DNA from 2 places in the Acidovorax sp. LjRoot194 genome. Region 2 is predicted to be linked to the other one. Evidence: predicted binding sites of a transcription regulator. Region 2 holds the regulator's gene; the other holds the start of a gene.

Region 1 (8,144 bases), 2.3 Mb from region 2:
TCGTCGGGGTTGCGTGCGCGGATGCGCTGCTCCAGCTGGTTGAGCGGCTGGATGCCGCGCGCCAGCGCCAGCCACACCAGCAGCACCGCCAGCGGCAGGATGACGAACTGCGGCAGCATCACACCCTTGATGATTTCGGTGGCAAGCACGCTGCGCTTTTCCCGCGTCTCGGCCACCTGCACCAGGGCCAGGGGCGTGCCTTCGAGCGGCAGGCGCACCCAGATGTAGGCCACGCGGATCTCGATGCCGCGCATCTCGGCATCGCGCAGGCGCACCTCGCCGGATTGGGGGACTTCGTCGCCCGCCGGCTCGGGCAGCTCGCGCTCGCCCGACAGGAACTCGCCGCCCGGAGCGATGACCTGGTAGTAGACGATGTCGGAGTCGTCGGCCCGCAAAATCTCGCTGGCGGGCTGCGGCAGGTTGAACTGCACCTTGCCGCCGGACACCGACACCAGTTGGGCCAGCGCATGGGCGTTGTATTCGAGCGCCCGGTCGAACGGCTTGTTGGCCAGGCCCTGGGCCACGAGCCAGGTCAGCGCCAGGCTGACGGGCCACAGCAGCAGCAGCGGCGTGAGCATCCAGTCGAGGATCTCGCCGAAGAGGGAGCGCTGCTCTCGCTGGAAGATTTTCAAGGTTTCAAGCCTTTTGGGCCGCTACCGCTTGTCCATCAAGCGCCAGCAGCTATCATTTTTATTGCAAATAACTCAGACGTCACACTAGCACCGCTGCCGTCAAAACTGGCGTGCTCCAGGCCAGTGCACCCGTGGAACTGGCTCCGCCAGGCCACCGGGTGCGTCCCCCTGCGGGGGAAGGCGCGCAGCGACTCAGGGGGGTTTCCTATCCCGGGATTTTCTCAAGGCAGTAGCCCAGGCCGCGCACCGTGGCAATGCGGATGGGCCCCCCTTCGATCTTTTTGCGCAGGCGGTGGATGTAGACCTCGATCGCGTTGTTGCTGACCTCTTCGCCCCATTCGCACAGGCGCTCCACCAGCTGCTCCTTGCTCACCAGCCGGCCGGCGCGCTGCAGCAGCACTTCCAGCAGGCCCAGCTCGCGGGCGGAGAGCTCGATCATCTTGCCGTCGATGGTGGCCACGCGGCCGGCCTGGTCGTACACCAGGGGGCCGTGCTTGATGGCGCTGCTGGTGCCGCCCATGCCGCGGCGCGTGAGGGCCCGCACGCGGGCTTCGAGCTCCTGCAGCGAAAACGGCTTGGCCATGTAGTCGTCGGCGCCGAAGTCCAGTCCCTTCACGCGCTCTTCCACGCTGTCGGCCGCGGTGAGGATGAGCACCGGCAGCGCCGAGCCCCGGCTGCGCAGCTTCTTGAGCACCTCCAGGCCGTGCAGCTTGGGCAGGCCCAGGTCGAGGATGAGCAGGTCGAATTCGTTGTTGGTGAGCAGGGCGGCGTCGGCCTCGGTGCCGCTGGCCACGTGGTCCACCACGGCGCCCGATCCCCGCAGCGTGCGCAGCAGCCCGTCGGCGAGCACCTGGTCGTCTTCGGCAATGAGGATGCGCATGCGGGTGTCTCCTGGTGGATGGCTGCGGTCTGGCGCCGCGCCTGCTGCCGATTCTAGGCGGCGTGGGCGCAGCGGCAGGCCGCTGGCGCAAACCGGGGCCCCGCTGCCGACCCGGCCATCGCCAACCCGCTGGGCAGGTGCAGGCCGTGCGGTGCCTGCGCCGCCTGCAGGGGCTGCTTGGCCTGCGGGGTGGGTGCCGCCGTCAGCGCGGGTCGTGCGCCAGCAGCTTGTGCACCAGGGTCTGCAGATCGGCCTGCAGCCGCGCCATGCCTTCGGGGTGCTGGGCGAGCGTGCGCTCGTCCATGTAGAGCTTGCGGTTGATTTCGACTTGGATGCTGTGGCGGTTCTGCGCGGGGTTGCCGTAGCGGCGCACCAGCTCCACGCCCTTGTAGGGGTGGTTGTATTCCACGCTGTAGCCGCACGAGCGCAGGTGGTCGCAGATCAGTGCGGACAGCTCTGGGCTGGCGGTGGTGCCGTCGCGGTCGCCGACCACGAAGTCGGCATGCTCCAGGCCCGGGAACTCGGTCGCGAAGCGGCCGGCCACGGCGGGCATCGAATGGCAGTTGAGGTGGATGCTGTAGCCGTGGCGCGCATGGGCGGCCTGGATGGCCTGCGCCACGGCAGCGTGGTAGGGGCGCCAGCAGCGGTCGATGCGCGCACGCACTTCATCGACGGTGAGCAGGCGGTTGTAGATGGGCTCGCCCTCGTCGGTGAACTTCCACACCAGGCCCTTGCCCAGGCGCACCTTGCTGAGCACCTGCGGGTCGGTGGAGATGGGGTCGGTCCAGTCGCCGTCGAGCAGCGAGGTATCGAGCTCGGTGGTGTCGCGGTTGGCATCGAGGTAGATGCGCGGAAAGTGCGCTTCGATCCAGGCCACGCCCAGGGCCGGGGCAAAGGCGTAGATCTTCTCGACGTGCGTGTCCTCGGCGCGGCGCAGTGTGGGCAGGTCGCACGCCGAGCCGAAGTCGGCCGGGTACTGGGTGCCGCTGTGCGGCGAGTCGAGCACCAGCGGCGTGCTGCCGGGCACGGCGGTCACCATGGCGGCAGCGGCAGCTGTGGCAGGAGCGGGCGATGTGTGCCCGGGCGAACCGGTCAGGCCGGGCTGGGCCTGCTGGAATCGGTGGTGAATGAGTTTCAAGGCTGCATGCATAGGCAGAGTGTGCGCAAATGGGGGCGGCTGGCCTAGCCTCCCAGACCGGAATAGGGCCATGGTTATCCCTCAGGCGCCATGGCATCCGGCTAACGGCCGGGCAGGGACGGCACCCTGCCCATGTGGGGCCTTGCACCTGCGGAGCAAGGCCTCCCGGGGTGTCAGTTCACGGCGAGTCAGTCCAGCGCGATCTTGGCGTATGCGGCCACGCGCTTCATCTTGTCGATCTCGCGGCCGATCTGCGCAGTGAAGTCCTTGGACGTTGTGCCCGAGGGGTACAGCCCCTGGCCGGCCAGGCGCTCGCGCACCGCGGGCTCCTTCAAAGCCTGGGCGACGGCCTGCTGGATGCGCTCGACCGCGGCGGGCGGCGTGCCGGCAGGGGCCACCAGGCCGAACCACGAGGGTTCGTTGGCCTGCTTGAAGCCCAGCTCGGCGTAGGTGGGCACGTCGGGCAGCACGTCCAGGCGCTCGGGCCACGACACGGCCAGCGCCTTGAGCTTGCCGGACTTGATGTGCGGCAGCGACGAGGCCACCTGGTCGAAGTACACCGCCACCTGGCCGGCCAGCACGTCGTTGACGGCCGGGCCTGCACCACGGTAGGGGATGTGCACCATGGCAGTGCCGGTGCTGCTCTTGAACAGCTCGCCCCACATGTGGCCGATGGTGCCGTTGCCGGGGGTGGCGTACGAGATCTTGCCGGGGTTGGCCTTGAGGTACTTGACCAAGTCGGCGAAGTCCTTGACGGGCAGCACCGTGGGGTTGATCACGATCACGCCCGGGGCCTTCACGATCTCGGTCACACCCACGAAATCCTTGGTCGGGTTGTAGGGCAGCTTGCTGAAGACCGCCGGGTTCACGCCGTGCGTGGACAGGGTCGCCACGCCGATGGTGAGGCCGTCGGCCGGGGCGCGCGCCACTTCGGACATGCCGATGGAGCCGCCCGCGCCGCCGCGGTTGTCCAGCACCACGGGCTGCTTGAGGATGCGGGCCAGCGACTCCTGCAGGCTGCGGGCCGTGATGTCGGTGGCGCCCCCGGGCGGGAAGGGCACGACGATGCGCAGGGGCTTGCCCTCTTGCGCCATAGACATTCCAGGAACGAAAGATACGGCAGCCAGAGCGGACAGCAGGTGACGGCGTTGCATGTGGGTTTCTCCTATGAAGAATCTGAAGGTTAAATGAACTGGTGAGTCCTACCAAGCAATGGATATGCCTGATAACATTCCTGAATGGAATGATGTGAGAACTTACGATGTCCTCCCTGCGCCGCCTTTCACCGCCCCTGCACCTGCTGCGGGCGTTTTCCACCGTCACGCGGTTCGGCGGGGTCTCGCGCGCCGCCGAGGCGCTGCACCTCACGCAGAGCGCGGTGAGCAAGCAGATCAAGGAGCTGGAGGGCTGGGTGGGCGTGGCGCTGTTCGAGCGCAACCGTAAGCGCCTGTCGCTGACCCCCGCGGGCGAGCGCTACGAAAAAGCCGTGCGCGCGGTGCTGGCGCAGCTGGAGGCCGCCACGCTGGAGCTGATCACCAGCGATGACGGCGGCGGCGCGCTGCACCTGTCCAGCCTGCCCACGTTCGGGGCCAAGTGGCTCATTCCGCGCCTGCCGCAGTTCCAGCAGCAGCACCCGCAGGTCACGCTGCACTTTGTGCCCTATGTGCACAGCTACGACTTCGAGCGGCCCGAGCTCGACTGCTCCATCCTGTTCGGCGAAGGCCACTGGCCCGGCGCCCATGCGCACTACCTGACCGGCAACGACGTCGCGCTGATCGCCCCGCGCACCCGCGTGGCCGACTGGCCGCTCAACAGCCCCCGCGACGTGGCGCAGCACACGCTGCTGCGCCACGTGACGGTGCCCGATGCCTGGCTGCGCTGGAGCGAGACACACCAGGTGGCGGGCCTCATCGACCCGCTGGCCGGGCCGCAGTTCGACCAGTTCCAGACCATGATCCGCGCGGTGATGGCGGGCATGGGGCTGGCGCTGGTGCCGCGCTGCCTGGTGCAGGACGAGATCACCGCCGGGCTGGTGCGCGAGCCGCTGGCCGAGGCGCCCCTGCGCGGCGGCTACCTGAGCGACATGGGCTACTGGTTTTGCTACCCCGAAGGCCGCACGCAGTTGCATGCACTGCAGTGCTTTCTGCAGTGGCTGCTGGTGTGCGCCGAACCCCCGGGTGCGATACCTGGCGCAGTACCCGGCGCTCCAGGGGCGCAAGGCTCGGCCGCGGCCCCGTTGCCAGGCTCGTGACCGTGTTGGTCATACGGGCTGCCGTCAACACTTGTTGACGAACTAACAGCTGTCAACTACAGTTGACGAATGCCCACGCCACCCGCACTTCCGCCCCCCGACGAACCTGAAGCCGCCCTGGCCGCCGTGGTGGCCTTGCGCCTGATGGCCGACCGGCTTGAAACCGCCGCGGTGGCATCAGCCCTGGAGCAAGGCTGGTCGTGGGCCCAGATTGCGCAGGCGCTGGGCGTGAGCAAGCAGGCCGCGCACAAGCGCCTGGCGGGTTTGGTCGGCCGTCCCCCATCTCCCTGAATCAAGGAGCCGTGACCCCTATGTTTCCACGCATTCGTGACCATTTTCAGAGCATGCGCACGCTGCAGCAGCTGTGCACCGGCGCCGAGAACCATGCCCGCACCCAGGGTCAGAGCGCGCCCGGCGCCGAGCACTTCCTGCTGGCGGCGCTCGACCTGCCGGACGGCTCGGCGCGCCGCGCTTTCGAGCGCGTGGGCGCAGACCCCGCAGCCGTGCCGGGCGCCATCGAGCAGCAGTACCGCGACGCACTGCAAGGCCTGGGGCTGGACGCACCGTTGCCCGGCGCCACCGCCACCAGCGCAGACAGACCCAGCCTCTACCAGGCCCAGCCCTCAGGCCAGGAGCTGATGCAGGCCCTGGCCCGGTCGCGCAAATCGCAGTCCGGCCCGCTGCGCGGCGCGCATGTGGTGGCGCTGGTGGCCGACATGCCGCTGGGCGTGGCAGCACGCACACTGCGGGCGCTGCAGCTGGATGCCATGCAACTGGGGGTGGCTGCGCGGGCCGAGGCGCAGGTCGCGGGCAGCAAGGCTTCGTAGCGACGCTGGGAGCTGACACCAGATGGCTGCGCCCCATGGGACGCGGCTTGCTCGCGGCGCTGAAACATGGGTCCTGTCCCTGTTGCAGGCCTTTGCTGGCCTTTGCTGGCCTCGCTAGTCGTGCTGGCCTCTTCCGCCGGTTGATCTACTCGCGACGGCCTGCGCCCAACCACTCCGCATCACCACTCGCATAGGCTTCCAGGCCGATGGCCACCACCGTGGCCACGTCGTTGCCCACCTCGGCGCGGAACTCCGCCTCCGCCTGCGCCACCGCGTCGCGAAAGGCCTGCACCCAGGCCAGCCCGGTAGCGGTAAAGCACACGCGCCGGGCACGGGCGTCCAGCGGGTCGGCCTGGCGGGTGACCAGGCCCCAGGCCTCGCACTGGTCCACCAGGTTGGCCATGGCCTGCTTGGTCATGCCGGCACGCTGGGCCAGGTCGGTCAGCCGGTCGCCCGAGAGCGCCAGATGGCGGGTGATGTGCACATGCGCGGCCGTCACCTGGTCGCGTGCCGCCAGGTTGGACAGCGCCAGCGGCACCTCCACATTGCGCGCCATGAGTTGCAGCACCCGTGCATCGAAGCGGCGCATCGCATGGCCCAGCAGACGGCCCAGGTGGGTCTGGCGCCAGCCGTCGTCCACACGGGGCGAGGAGGTGTGCTGCGGGGTGCTGGGCGGGGTACTTTCGGCCATGGGATATTGTCAGGCAAACTGACTAAATACCGTTAGGAAATGACCAAACAGGTCGCATAAACTACTGTTCAAGCATCCAGCCTGTGGTTAACCGCAGAAAGGATGAAAGCATCCAACCTGTTGTTTTTCCTAGGAGTTTCTCATGGACGTCGCAGTCAAAGGCACCAACCCCGCAAACACCGAAAAAGCCAAGGCGCTGGCCGCCGCGCTCGCCCAGATCGAGAAGCAGTTTGGCAAGGGCACGATCATGCGCCTGGGCGAAGGCGAGGTGATCGAAGACATCCAGGTGGTGTCCACCGGCTCGCTGGGCCTGGACGTGGCCCTGGGCGTGGGCGGCCTGCCCCGCGGCCGGGTGGTCGAGATCTACGGCCCGGAATCGTCGGGCAAGACCACGCTCACGCTGCAGGTCATCTCCGAGATGCAAAAGCAGGGCGGCACCTGCGCCTTCGTCGACGCCGAGCACGCGCTGGACATCCAGTACGCCCAGAAGCTGGGTGTGCACGTGCCCGACCTGCTCATCAGCCAGCCTGATACCGGCGAGCAGGCCCTGGAGATCGTGGACAGCCTGGTGCGCTCGGGCGCCGTGGACCTGATCGTCATCGACTCGGTCGCAGCCCTCACTCCCAAGGCCGAAATCGAAGGCGAAATGGGCGACTCGCTGCCCGGCCTGCAGGCCCGCCTGATGAGCCAGGCGCTGCGCAAGCTCACGGCCACGATCAAGAAGACCAATTGCATGGTCATCTTCATCAACCAGATCCGCATGAAGATCGGCGTGATGTTCGGCAGCCCCGAAACCACCACCGGCGGCAATGCGCTCAAGTTCTACGCCTCGGTGCGCCTGGATATCCGCCGCACCGGTACCATCAAGAAGGGTGACGAAGCCATCGGCAACGAAACCAAGGTCAAGGTGGTCAAGAACAAGGTGAGCCCGCCCTTCAAGACGGCCGAGTTCGACATCCTCTTCGGCGAGGGCATCAGCCGCGAAGGCGAGATCATCGACATGGGCGTGACGGCCAAGATCGTGGAGAAGTCGGGCGCCTGGTATGCCTACAAGGGCGAGAAGATCGGCCAGGGCCGCGACAACGCCCGTGAGTTCCTGCGCGAAAACCCCGACCTCGCCCGCGAGATCGAGAACAAGGTGCGCGAAGACCTGGGCGTGGCATTGCTGGCCGCCTCGGTGCCCAGAGCCTCGGCTGCCACCGCCGCCGAAGAGTGAGAGTGAGCGAGTTCCGCCAGAGCGCCACTTATCGCCACTTATCGATAGAAATAGCCCGCTACCGCTTGATTGACAAGCGGTAGCTGCTATGAATTTGATACCAACGACCATCCGCCATGGGCTTTGCCACTTTGTCGCTCAAGGGCCGGGCACTGCGGCTGCTGAGCCAGCGCGAGCACTCCCGCGCTGAACTGCAGCGCAAGCTGGCACCCCATGTGCAGGAGGGTGAGGACCTGACCGCCCTGCTGGACGACCTTGAAGCCCGCGATTTCATCAGCGAAACCCGGGTGCTGGAATCGGTGCTCCACCAGCGCGCCAGCCGCCTGGGCGGCAACCGCATCCGTCAGGAACTGCAGGCCAAGGGAATCGACCCCGACGCGGTGCAGCAAGCGCTGACCCGGCTGAAGGACACCGAATGGGCCCGCGCGCATGCCGTGTGGCAGCGCAAGTTCGGGGCCGTGGCCGAAGACCCGCAGCAGCGCGCAAAACAGGTGCGCTTTTTGGTGACG
Region 2 (8,144 bases):
TGCAGATGCAGTTCTCGAGCCGCAGCAGGGCGTGCCCTTGCAATATCGGCTCGCTCTCGAAAACGTCGACCGCAGCCATGCCAGGCCGGCCGCGATTGAGTGCGGCGATCAGGGCGTCCGGCTCGATCAGCTCTGCGCGCGACGTGTTCACGAGCAGTGCTGTGGGCTTCATGCACGATAGATCTTCGAGCGAGACGATGCCGCGGGTCTCATCATTGAGCCTCAGGTGCAGCGAGATCACATCGCACTGTGCAAAGAACTCTTCTCGGGTCGTGGCTGCCTGATAGCCATCGGTGAGCGCCTGAGCGCGCGATGCCTCGCGGCCCCAGACGCGGACGTTCATGCCGAAGGCGCGCCCGTAGCCCGCCACCAGCTGGCCAATGCGGCCGTAACCCCATACGCCCAGGGTCTTGCCACGCAGCACCGTGCCGAGGCCGAAGTTGGGCGGCATGGACGCCGCCTTGAGGCCCGACTGCTGCCAGGCACCGTGCTTTAGGTTGGAGATGTACTGCGGCAGCCTGCGCATGGCAGCCATCACCAGTGCCCAGGTCAACTCCGCTGGCGCCACCGGCGATCCGATGCCTTCTGCCACGGCAATGCCGCGCTCGGTACAGGCGGCCACATCCACGTGGCTGCCTACCTTGCCGGTTTGTGCAATCAGCTTCAGCCGGGGGAGCTTTTCCACCAGCTGCCGCGTGATCTGCGTGCGCTCTCGGACCAGGACGATGATGTCCGCATCCTTGAGTCTCACGGAAAGCTGTCCCAGCCCTTTGACGGTGTTGGTGTAGACCTTGGCTGTGTATGCGTCGAGCCGGGAGGCGCAATGGAGCTTGCGCACTGCATCCTGGTAGTCGTCGAGGATCACGATGTTCATCCCGACATTGTGCCTTGGCAGGAACCGCCGCATCGCACCAGGAGGTGTTGCGGTGCGCCAAAAGGTCAGCTTTTGGTGACGGATTGTGGTCTTCGCCGTTGGCACGCCGCACAGAGTCGCTGCAGCAGCGGCACATTGGCTACACCATCCAGTCATCCAGTCATGCAGTCATGCAGCCGTGAAAGCGTTCAGCCGTGCGCAGAGCAGCACCCAGCACATCCGGCCCAGTCCGGCCCACATGCAGCCCCGGCCCCAAGTTCTGGCCGCACATGCATTCCGACTGTGACGTTGCGTCAGGCCTGCAATGCCTCGCAGGCGGCCATGCGGTCCAGCTCTGCACACACATCGGCCATGCGGCCAGCGATCACCAGCCGGCCGCTGGCATGGGACACCTTGCGCACTGCAGAGGACGAACGCTGAGGCAATGCGGCGGATGCGATCGACGCCATGAATGCATCGCGGTTGCTGCCCCCAGCTGTGCCGAGAAACGAAGACCGGTTGGCCGCAAGCGAGGGGCGAGCCACCACCGCCTTGGGCTCAGGTGCGGGCGGTTGAACGGTGAACGGCCAATTGCCGCGCAGCGGGCGCAGACCGGGGGACCCGGCAGGGCGCTGACTGCCCATGCCGCCTTTGTCGCCAGCTGTGTGCTGGTCGCTCGGCTGGTGGCTTTGACCGGGGGGGGGCGATGGCGCAGCGCCCACGCGTGGCGCTTCTTCCAGGCGGACAAGGTTGTGCAACCAGCGCGCCAGTTGTTGAAGCGAATGGGGCAGGGCGGAAGAGAGGGTGGACAAAGCAATTCCCATGTGAAAACTCCGAAGGTCGGGGGTTGGACATAGGCAGGATTGCAATGACAACCGGGCACCGCAGGGCTGGCGTACCGACGTTACCGGCACACCAAACGCCCGCCACCTGCGGTGCGGTCTAAGGGAATGCTCTACATGAGCATGGTGTTGCGGATCAAGCCGACGGCCAGGCCTTCGATTTCGAAAGGCTCGCCGGGTTGGACCACGATGACCGGGTAGTCGGGGTTCTCGGGCAGTAGCTCGATGGCGGTGGCGGTACTGCGCAAGCGCTTGACGGTGACGTCTTCACCCAGGCGGGCCACGATGATCTGGCCGTTGCGCGCCTCACGGGTGGACTGCACCGCCAGTAGGTCGCCGTCCATGATGCCGGCGTCGCGCATGGACATGCCGCGCACCTTGAGCAAATAGTCGGGCTTGTGGTGGAACAGGCTGTTTTCCACACTGTAGGTCTGGTCGACATGTTCTTGCGCGAGAATCGGCGAGCCCGCCGCCACGCGGCCCACCAAGGGCAGCACGAGTTGCGACAAGCCCGGAATGGGCAGGCTGAACTGGTTGCCGCGTGCCGCGTTGATGGAGCGCACCGTATCGCTGCGCAGGCGAATGCCGCGCGACGTGCCGCTGACCAACTCGATCACACCCTTGCGGGCCAGCGCCTGCAGATGCTCTTCAGCGGCGTTGGCCGACTTGAACCCCAGCTCCGCCGCGATTTCTGCGCGGGTGGGGGGCGCGCCGGTACGGGCGATGGCGGTCTGGATGAGGTCCAGGATCTGCTGCTGGCGGGCTGTCAGTTTCGGGTTGTCGAGCATGGTGCTTTCCGGTGGAGACGCTACAGTGGCGAACAACTGTTTTTTAATCCAGTAACTGTATTTTTCACCAGTTTTTCGGAGTATGCAAGTGAGTCGGCAAAAAATTGTGGTTTTGGGCACAGGTGGCACCATCGCAGGCACCTCTGCGCAGCCTGGAGACAACATCGGCTACACCGCCGCGCAGGTTGGCGTGGAGCAGTTGCTGGGCGCTGTGCCGGGGCTGGAGCAGGCCGCCGGAGGTGCACGGCTGCTGGCCGAGCAGGTCGCGCAGATCGACAGCAAGGACATGGACATGCCGGTCTGGCAGGCGTTGGCCTTGCGCTGCGCCGGGCTGTTGCAGGACCCCGAGGTGCAGGGCGTGGTCATCACCCACGGCACGGACACCCTGGAAGAGACAGCCTGGTTCTTGCATCTGGTGCTCGACACCCGCGCCAAACCCGTGGTGCTGACATGCGCGATGCGGCCTGCCAGTGCACTCACGCCCGACGGGCCGCAGAACCTGCTGGATGCAGTGGCCGTCGCCGCGACGCCCGGCGCGTGCGGCGTCGTGTCGGTGGCGGCGGGCGAAGTGCACGGGGCCCGGCATGTGCAGAAGGTGCACCCGTACCGCGTCAACGCCTTCGGTTCGGGCGACGCGGGGCCGCTGGGATGGGTGGAGGAGGGCCATGTCCGCTTGACCCAAAATTGGCCGCCAGCGCTTGATGAAAAAGCGCCAATAGCGATTGAAAAGATAGCAAATTCGGCTGCTTGGCCCCGGGTGGAGATCATCCTGAATCACGCGGGTGCGAGTGGCGCCATGGTGGATGCGCTGGTGCGCGACGGCGTTCAGGGCTTGGTGGTGGCATGCACCGGCAACGGTACGGTGCACCATGCGCTCGAAGCTGCGCTCATCAAGGCGCAGGATGTTGGGGTGCGCGTGGTGCGCTCCACCCGCTGCCCGGAAGGCCAGGTGCTGCCCAAGCCCGGCGATGCCCTGCCTGACTCGCAAGGCTTGTCCCCGGTCAAGGCCCGCATCACCCTGATGCTGGACCTGCTGGCGCAGTAGTCCTTCGTTACCGCCGCACGTCCGGGTCGCCACTGCCATGTTCTTCTTCGCCTCCCTCAAAACCCACGCCTGGGCGTATCCAGCATTGGAGGTGGCGCACATCGTGGGCATTGCACTGCTGCTGGGAAACCTGGTCCTGCTGGAGCTGCGGGTGTTCGGCCGCGGCGCCGGGCTGCCGGTCAAGGACCTGGCCCGGTTGAGCCTGTCGGTGGCCTTGTGTGGTTTCATGCTGGCTGCGGCTTCCGGCCTGCTGATGTTCGCTACCCAGCCTGCAGAATTGCTCACCAACCGGGCATTCACCTTGAAGATGCTGTTGTTAATGCTTGCGGGTTGCAACGCGGCGTGGTTCCATGGCCGGGGTTCGCTGGCGCGTCTGGATGGTGTGGCCAAAGTGCAGATGCTGGTCTCCACTGTGATCTGGCTGGCTGCCGTGGCCTGTGGCCGCTGGATCGCTTACTTGTAGCTGTTCATCCATGCCATGGATGGCCGCTTCGTTATCGCCCCTCACCCGCAAAGGAGTACCGATGAACCTGCAACGCCGCCATTTGCTGCTGGCCGCCTCTGCCTTGCCCCTGGCCGCGCACGCGCACCACGGGTGGAGCAGTTTCGATGCGGACCGCCCGATCTACCTGGAAGGCACGGTGAAGTCCGTGCGCTGGCAGAACCCGCATGCTGAATTGCAATTGGAAGTTGCTGCGGACCTGCAACTGCCTGCCAACCTAGCGCAACGCGCGGTGCCGGCCCAGACGGCGCCTGTCGACGGCAAGGCCTTGCTGGCCAAGGCCGTCCTGCCGACGCGCAAAGACCGTCAGTGGGAGATCGAGCTCGCCCCTTTGACGCGGATGCAGGCGTGGCAGGTGCAGCCGATCAAGCCCGGCGCGGCCGTGTCGGTGGTGGGCTTTACCCTGCGGGACGAAAAGGGTGACGCAGTGGTGCGTGCCGAGTATTTGTTTGTGGACGGCAAGGCGTACGGCCTGCGCTCCAGCCCGGCATAACCGCCACGCCGCCACGCGCTCTGCCTGCGTGCCGTTGGCACGATTGGATGGGAGGGCGCCCCGCCGTGCGACCATGGATGGAGCACAGCGCAACACGGCAGGACATGCGCGCTGCAGCGGATGCAGCGGATGCAGCGGATGCAGCGGATGCAGCTTATCTACGCACAAGGCGCGGGGCGGCATGTCGACAAAAGGCGGCCCCAATAAAAACGGCGCCTTGATGGCAAGGCGCCGTCCGGTGCTCAGTCAACGCTGTTGTCAAAGCTGTTCAGCGACTGTGCGCTCAGGCATCGGCGATGCGTTATCGACCGCGTGCCGTGCCCGCTGCGCTATAACTTTTACGTCCTATCAGCTGGCAAGGGCCTGCAGAGCGCGCGTGGTGATCTCGTCCACGCTGCCCGTGCCGCTGATGGCGCGGTACTTGGGGGCGGCATCGGGCTCCGACTTGGCCCAGTTGCTGTAGTAGTCCACCAGCGGGCGGGTCTGGTCGCTGTAGACCTGCAGGCGCTTCTTGACGGTCTCTTCCTTGTCGTCTTCGCGCTGAATCAGCTCTTCGCCCGTCACGTCGTCTTTGCCTTCAGCCTTGGGCGGGTTGAACTTGACATGGTAGGTGCGGCCGCTGGCGGGGTGCGAGCGGCGGCCGCTCATGCGTTCGATGATGGCGTCGAAAGGCACATCGATCTCGAGCACGTAGTCGAGCTTGACGCCAGCCGCCTTCATGGCGTCGGCCTGCGGAATGGTGCGTGGAAAGCCGTCGAACAGGAAACCCTTGGCACAGTCGGGCTGTGTGATGCGTTCCTTCACGAGACCGATGATGATGTCGTCACTGACCAGGGCACCCGAATCCATCACCGCCTTGGCCTGCAGGCCCAGGGGCGTGCCGGCTTTGACGGCGGCGCGCAGCATGTCGCCTGTGGAGATTTGCGGGATGCCGTACTTCTGGCAGATGAACGTGGCTTGCGTGCCCTTTCCGGCGCCAGGCGCGCCCAACAGAATCAGTCTCATGGAAGTCCTCGAAGTTTAGAAATCGGGTGGCGCCGCTGGCCGGGGCGCGCCAAGGCCACCGCGTGCCGGCAGCGGTGGCCAGAGGTATTCCCGGGGTGCGATGCTCTCTCTCGTTACAGTCGAGGATAGCATGTGACAACCTTGCCCTGACTTACACGGCGCACCGTTTATGGGCGTGTTTTCCTGGGGCCCGGCATGATCACCTGTTCACGATCTGGGCGGCAATTGCGCGGTGGTCGTCTGGCGGCATGGATGCGGCGTACGCCCTGCATTGGCTGCGCCCCTGCAAGGCGCAAAGGGCCCTGGCTCAACCTGCAGGCTCCAACGCTTGCCTTTTGCGTCAGCTGTCGACGGCCGTCACTGTGGCAGCGTGCCAATACACCCCGCTGCTTGCTGCTCACGGCGCTGCGGCTGTCGCCAACGGGTCAGCGCAGCGAGCGCGCCGTGGGTCAGCGGAAAAGGTCGCGCACGCGCTCCAGATCCTGAGGTGTGTCCACGCCGGGGCCCGGTGCCGCGTCGGCCAAGTACACGGCAATGCGGTGGCCGTGCCAGAGCGCACGCAACTGCTCCAGTGCCTCCACGGCCTCGGTGGGAGCGGGCGCAAGGGTCGGAAACTGCCGCAGAAAACCGGCGCGGTAGCTGTAGATGCCCACATGCCGCAGCGGCGCAAAAACTGCCAGTGCTGCCACGTTGGGTGCTGCCGCTTGCGCGGCGCCATCCTGCCACCAGGCAGTGCCTGCGTGGTCGCGTGCAAACGGGATGGGCGCGCGGCTGAAGTAGTGCGCCAGGCCTCGGGCATCGATCACCACCTTGACCACGTTGGGGTTGGTGTAGTCGGCCAACGTGGCCAGCGCATGGGCCGCAGTGCCCATGCTGGCTTCGGGCCGCGCGGGCAGCAGGGCTGCCACTGCGTCGATGAGGGCCGGGTCCATCAGGGGTTCGTCACCCTGCACGTTGACCACGATGTCGTCGCCGTCCAGCCCCAGTTGGCTGCAGGCTTCGGCCAGGCGGTCGCTGCCGCTGGCATGGTCTGCCCGGGTGAGGATGGCCTCGACACCATGCTCTGCACAAGCCTGCAGGATGCGCGGGTCGTCGGCCGCCACCACCACGCGGCTGGCGGCGCTCTGGGCGGCGCGCTGCGCCACCCGCACCACCATGGGCAGCCCGCCGATGTCTACCAGGGGCTTATCGGGCAGGCGGCTCGACGCCATGCGCGCCGGGATCAGCACCGTGAAGGCGTCGTCACGCCCAGGCAGCGTGGCGGGCAGCGCGCTCACCGCTCGAGTTCCTCGTCGGTCAGCGTGCGGGCCTCGTTTTCGAGCAGCACCGGGATGCCGTCGCGCACCGGGTAGGCCAGGCGAGCGCTGCGCGAGACGAGTTCTTGCGCCTCGCGGTCGTACGTCAGCGGGCCCTTGGTGACGGGGCAGACCAGCAGTTCAAGCAGTTTGGGGTCCATGGGGGGCTCTCAGAAAAAGTGCGGTCGTCAGGCAGGCAGCCGAGGATGATAGCCGTGGGGCAGCGCAGAGGATCAGGGTATTGAATCAAGGCTGCGGCTCAGACCGGCAGGCGTGCATCGAGGGCACTGAAGAATGCCGGGTCGATATGCAGTTGCAGCGGCACGGCCAGCGCGTCAGGGTGGTGTGGCCACAGTTTTACAGCGTCTTTTTCGGTGCAAATGAGCACGTACCGCTTGTCCTGCAAGCGCTGCCAGCTATCAAAATCATAGTGATCGGGTAGAGCCTCGGCATGGGCCAGCGCCAGTCCGTGCGCTTGCAGCATGGCAAAGAAGTCCGCGGGGCGTGCCACTGCGGCAACCGCATGCAGGGGTTTGCCTTGCAGGTCCTGCAAAGGCACCCGGCTGCCATCGGAACGCAGCGCGTAGTCGGCCAGGCGACGGTCCAGGTGAAAGCCGGGCGCGTCGCTGCGTGGCGGCGCATGGCCGGCGTACAGCACCAGGTCCACCGCCCGGGGCCACGGCTCGCGCAAGGGGCCCGCGGGCAGCAGGAAGCCGTTGCCGATGCCCTGGTCGTTGAAGATGCAAACCTCCACATCGCGACGCAAAGCGAGGTGCTGCAGGCCGTCGTCGCAGACGATCACCTGGGTGTCTGGGTAGGCCGAGAGCAGGGCGGCTGCCGCGTCCGTGCGTTGGCGGGCCACGAAAATCGGCACCTTGGTCTGCACTGTGCTCGGCGTTGTTGCCGGCGTTGTGGTCGGCTCCATCACCGGCGCCATGGTGCTTGCAGCCAGATGGCGCGCGATGAGCGCCGGTTCGTCGCCCACGTCGGCCGCTACGCTGTCCGTCCGCACCTCGCGGCAGTCGGTGGTCCGCCGGCCGTAACCGCGCGAGATGATCCCCGCCCGCAGCCCGCGCGCCTGCAGGTGCCGCACCAGCTCGATCACCACCGGCGTCTTGCCCGCACCGCCGGCAATCACGTTGCCCACCACGATCACGGGACGACCCGGATGGCTGGAGGCCAACACACCCGCGCGGTACAAACCGCGCCGCACGGCCACCAGGGCTCGGTACACCAGCGACACCGGCCACAGCGCCCAGGCAGCAGGGCCGCGAGACTGCCAGACTTTTTGCAGGCCCTGTGTGGACGTTAGGGGCGGCGT

Evidence for each region. The regulator LexA, encoded in region 2, represses DNA repair genes until DNA is damaged. The targets are predictions, from matches to a motif close to ACTGTATNNNNATACAGT.
Region 1: a site for LexA is predicted at 6,483-6,500, ahead of recA (recombinase RecA). Genes of this name have one in related genera too.

What each region holds. Positions count from the first base shown of each region.
Region 1 covers NZ_CAXUQB020000001.1:5,570,199-5,578,342, forward strand. The annotation lists gene ACSQ3N_RS25290 (sensor histidine kinase N-terminal domain-containing protein) at 1-632, opposite strand, end outside; gene ACSQ3N_RS25295 (response regulator) at 838-1,512, opposite strand; gene ACSQ3N_RS25300 (N-formylglutamate amidohydrolase) at 1,715-2,662, opposite strand; gene ACSQ3N_RS25305 (tripartite tricarboxylate transporter substrate binding protein BugE) at 2,839-3,804, opposite strand; gene ACSQ3N_RS25310 (LysR substrate-binding domain-containing protein) at 3,912-4,901, shown strand; gene ACSQ3N_RS25315 (helix-turn-helix domain-containing protein) at 4,971-5,192, shown strand; gene ACSQ3N_RS25320 (Clp protease N-terminal domain-containing protein) at 5,213-5,728, shown strand; gene ACSQ3N_RS25325 (MarR family winged helix-turn-helix transcriptional regulator) at 5,874-6,419, opposite strand; gene recA (recombinase RecA) at 6,562-7,635, shown strand; gene recX (recombination regulator RecX) at 7,752-8,144, shown strand, end outside.
Region 2 covers NZ_CAXUQB020000001.1:3,242,152-3,250,295, reverse strand. The annotation lists gene ACSQ3N_RS14590 (D-2-hydroxyacid dehydrogenase family protein) at 1-874, opposite strand, end outside; gene ACSQ3N_RS14585 (hypothetical protein) at 1,168-1,665, opposite strand; gene lexA (transcriptional repressor LexA) at 1,809-2,483, opposite strand; gene ACSQ3N_RS14575 (asparaginase) at 2,566-3,528, shown strand; gene ACSQ3N_RS14570 (hypothetical protein) at 3,566-3,991, shown strand; gene ACSQ3N_RS14565 (DUF6152 family protein) at 4,053-4,523, shown strand; gene adk (adenylate kinase) at 4,872-5,528, opposite strand; gene kdsB (3-deoxy-manno-octulosonate cytidylyltransferase) at 5,978-6,805, opposite strand; gene ACSQ3N_RS14550 (Trm112 family protein) at 6,802-6,984, opposite strand; gene lpxK (tetraacyldisaccharide 4'-kinase) at 7,083-8,144, opposite strand, start outside.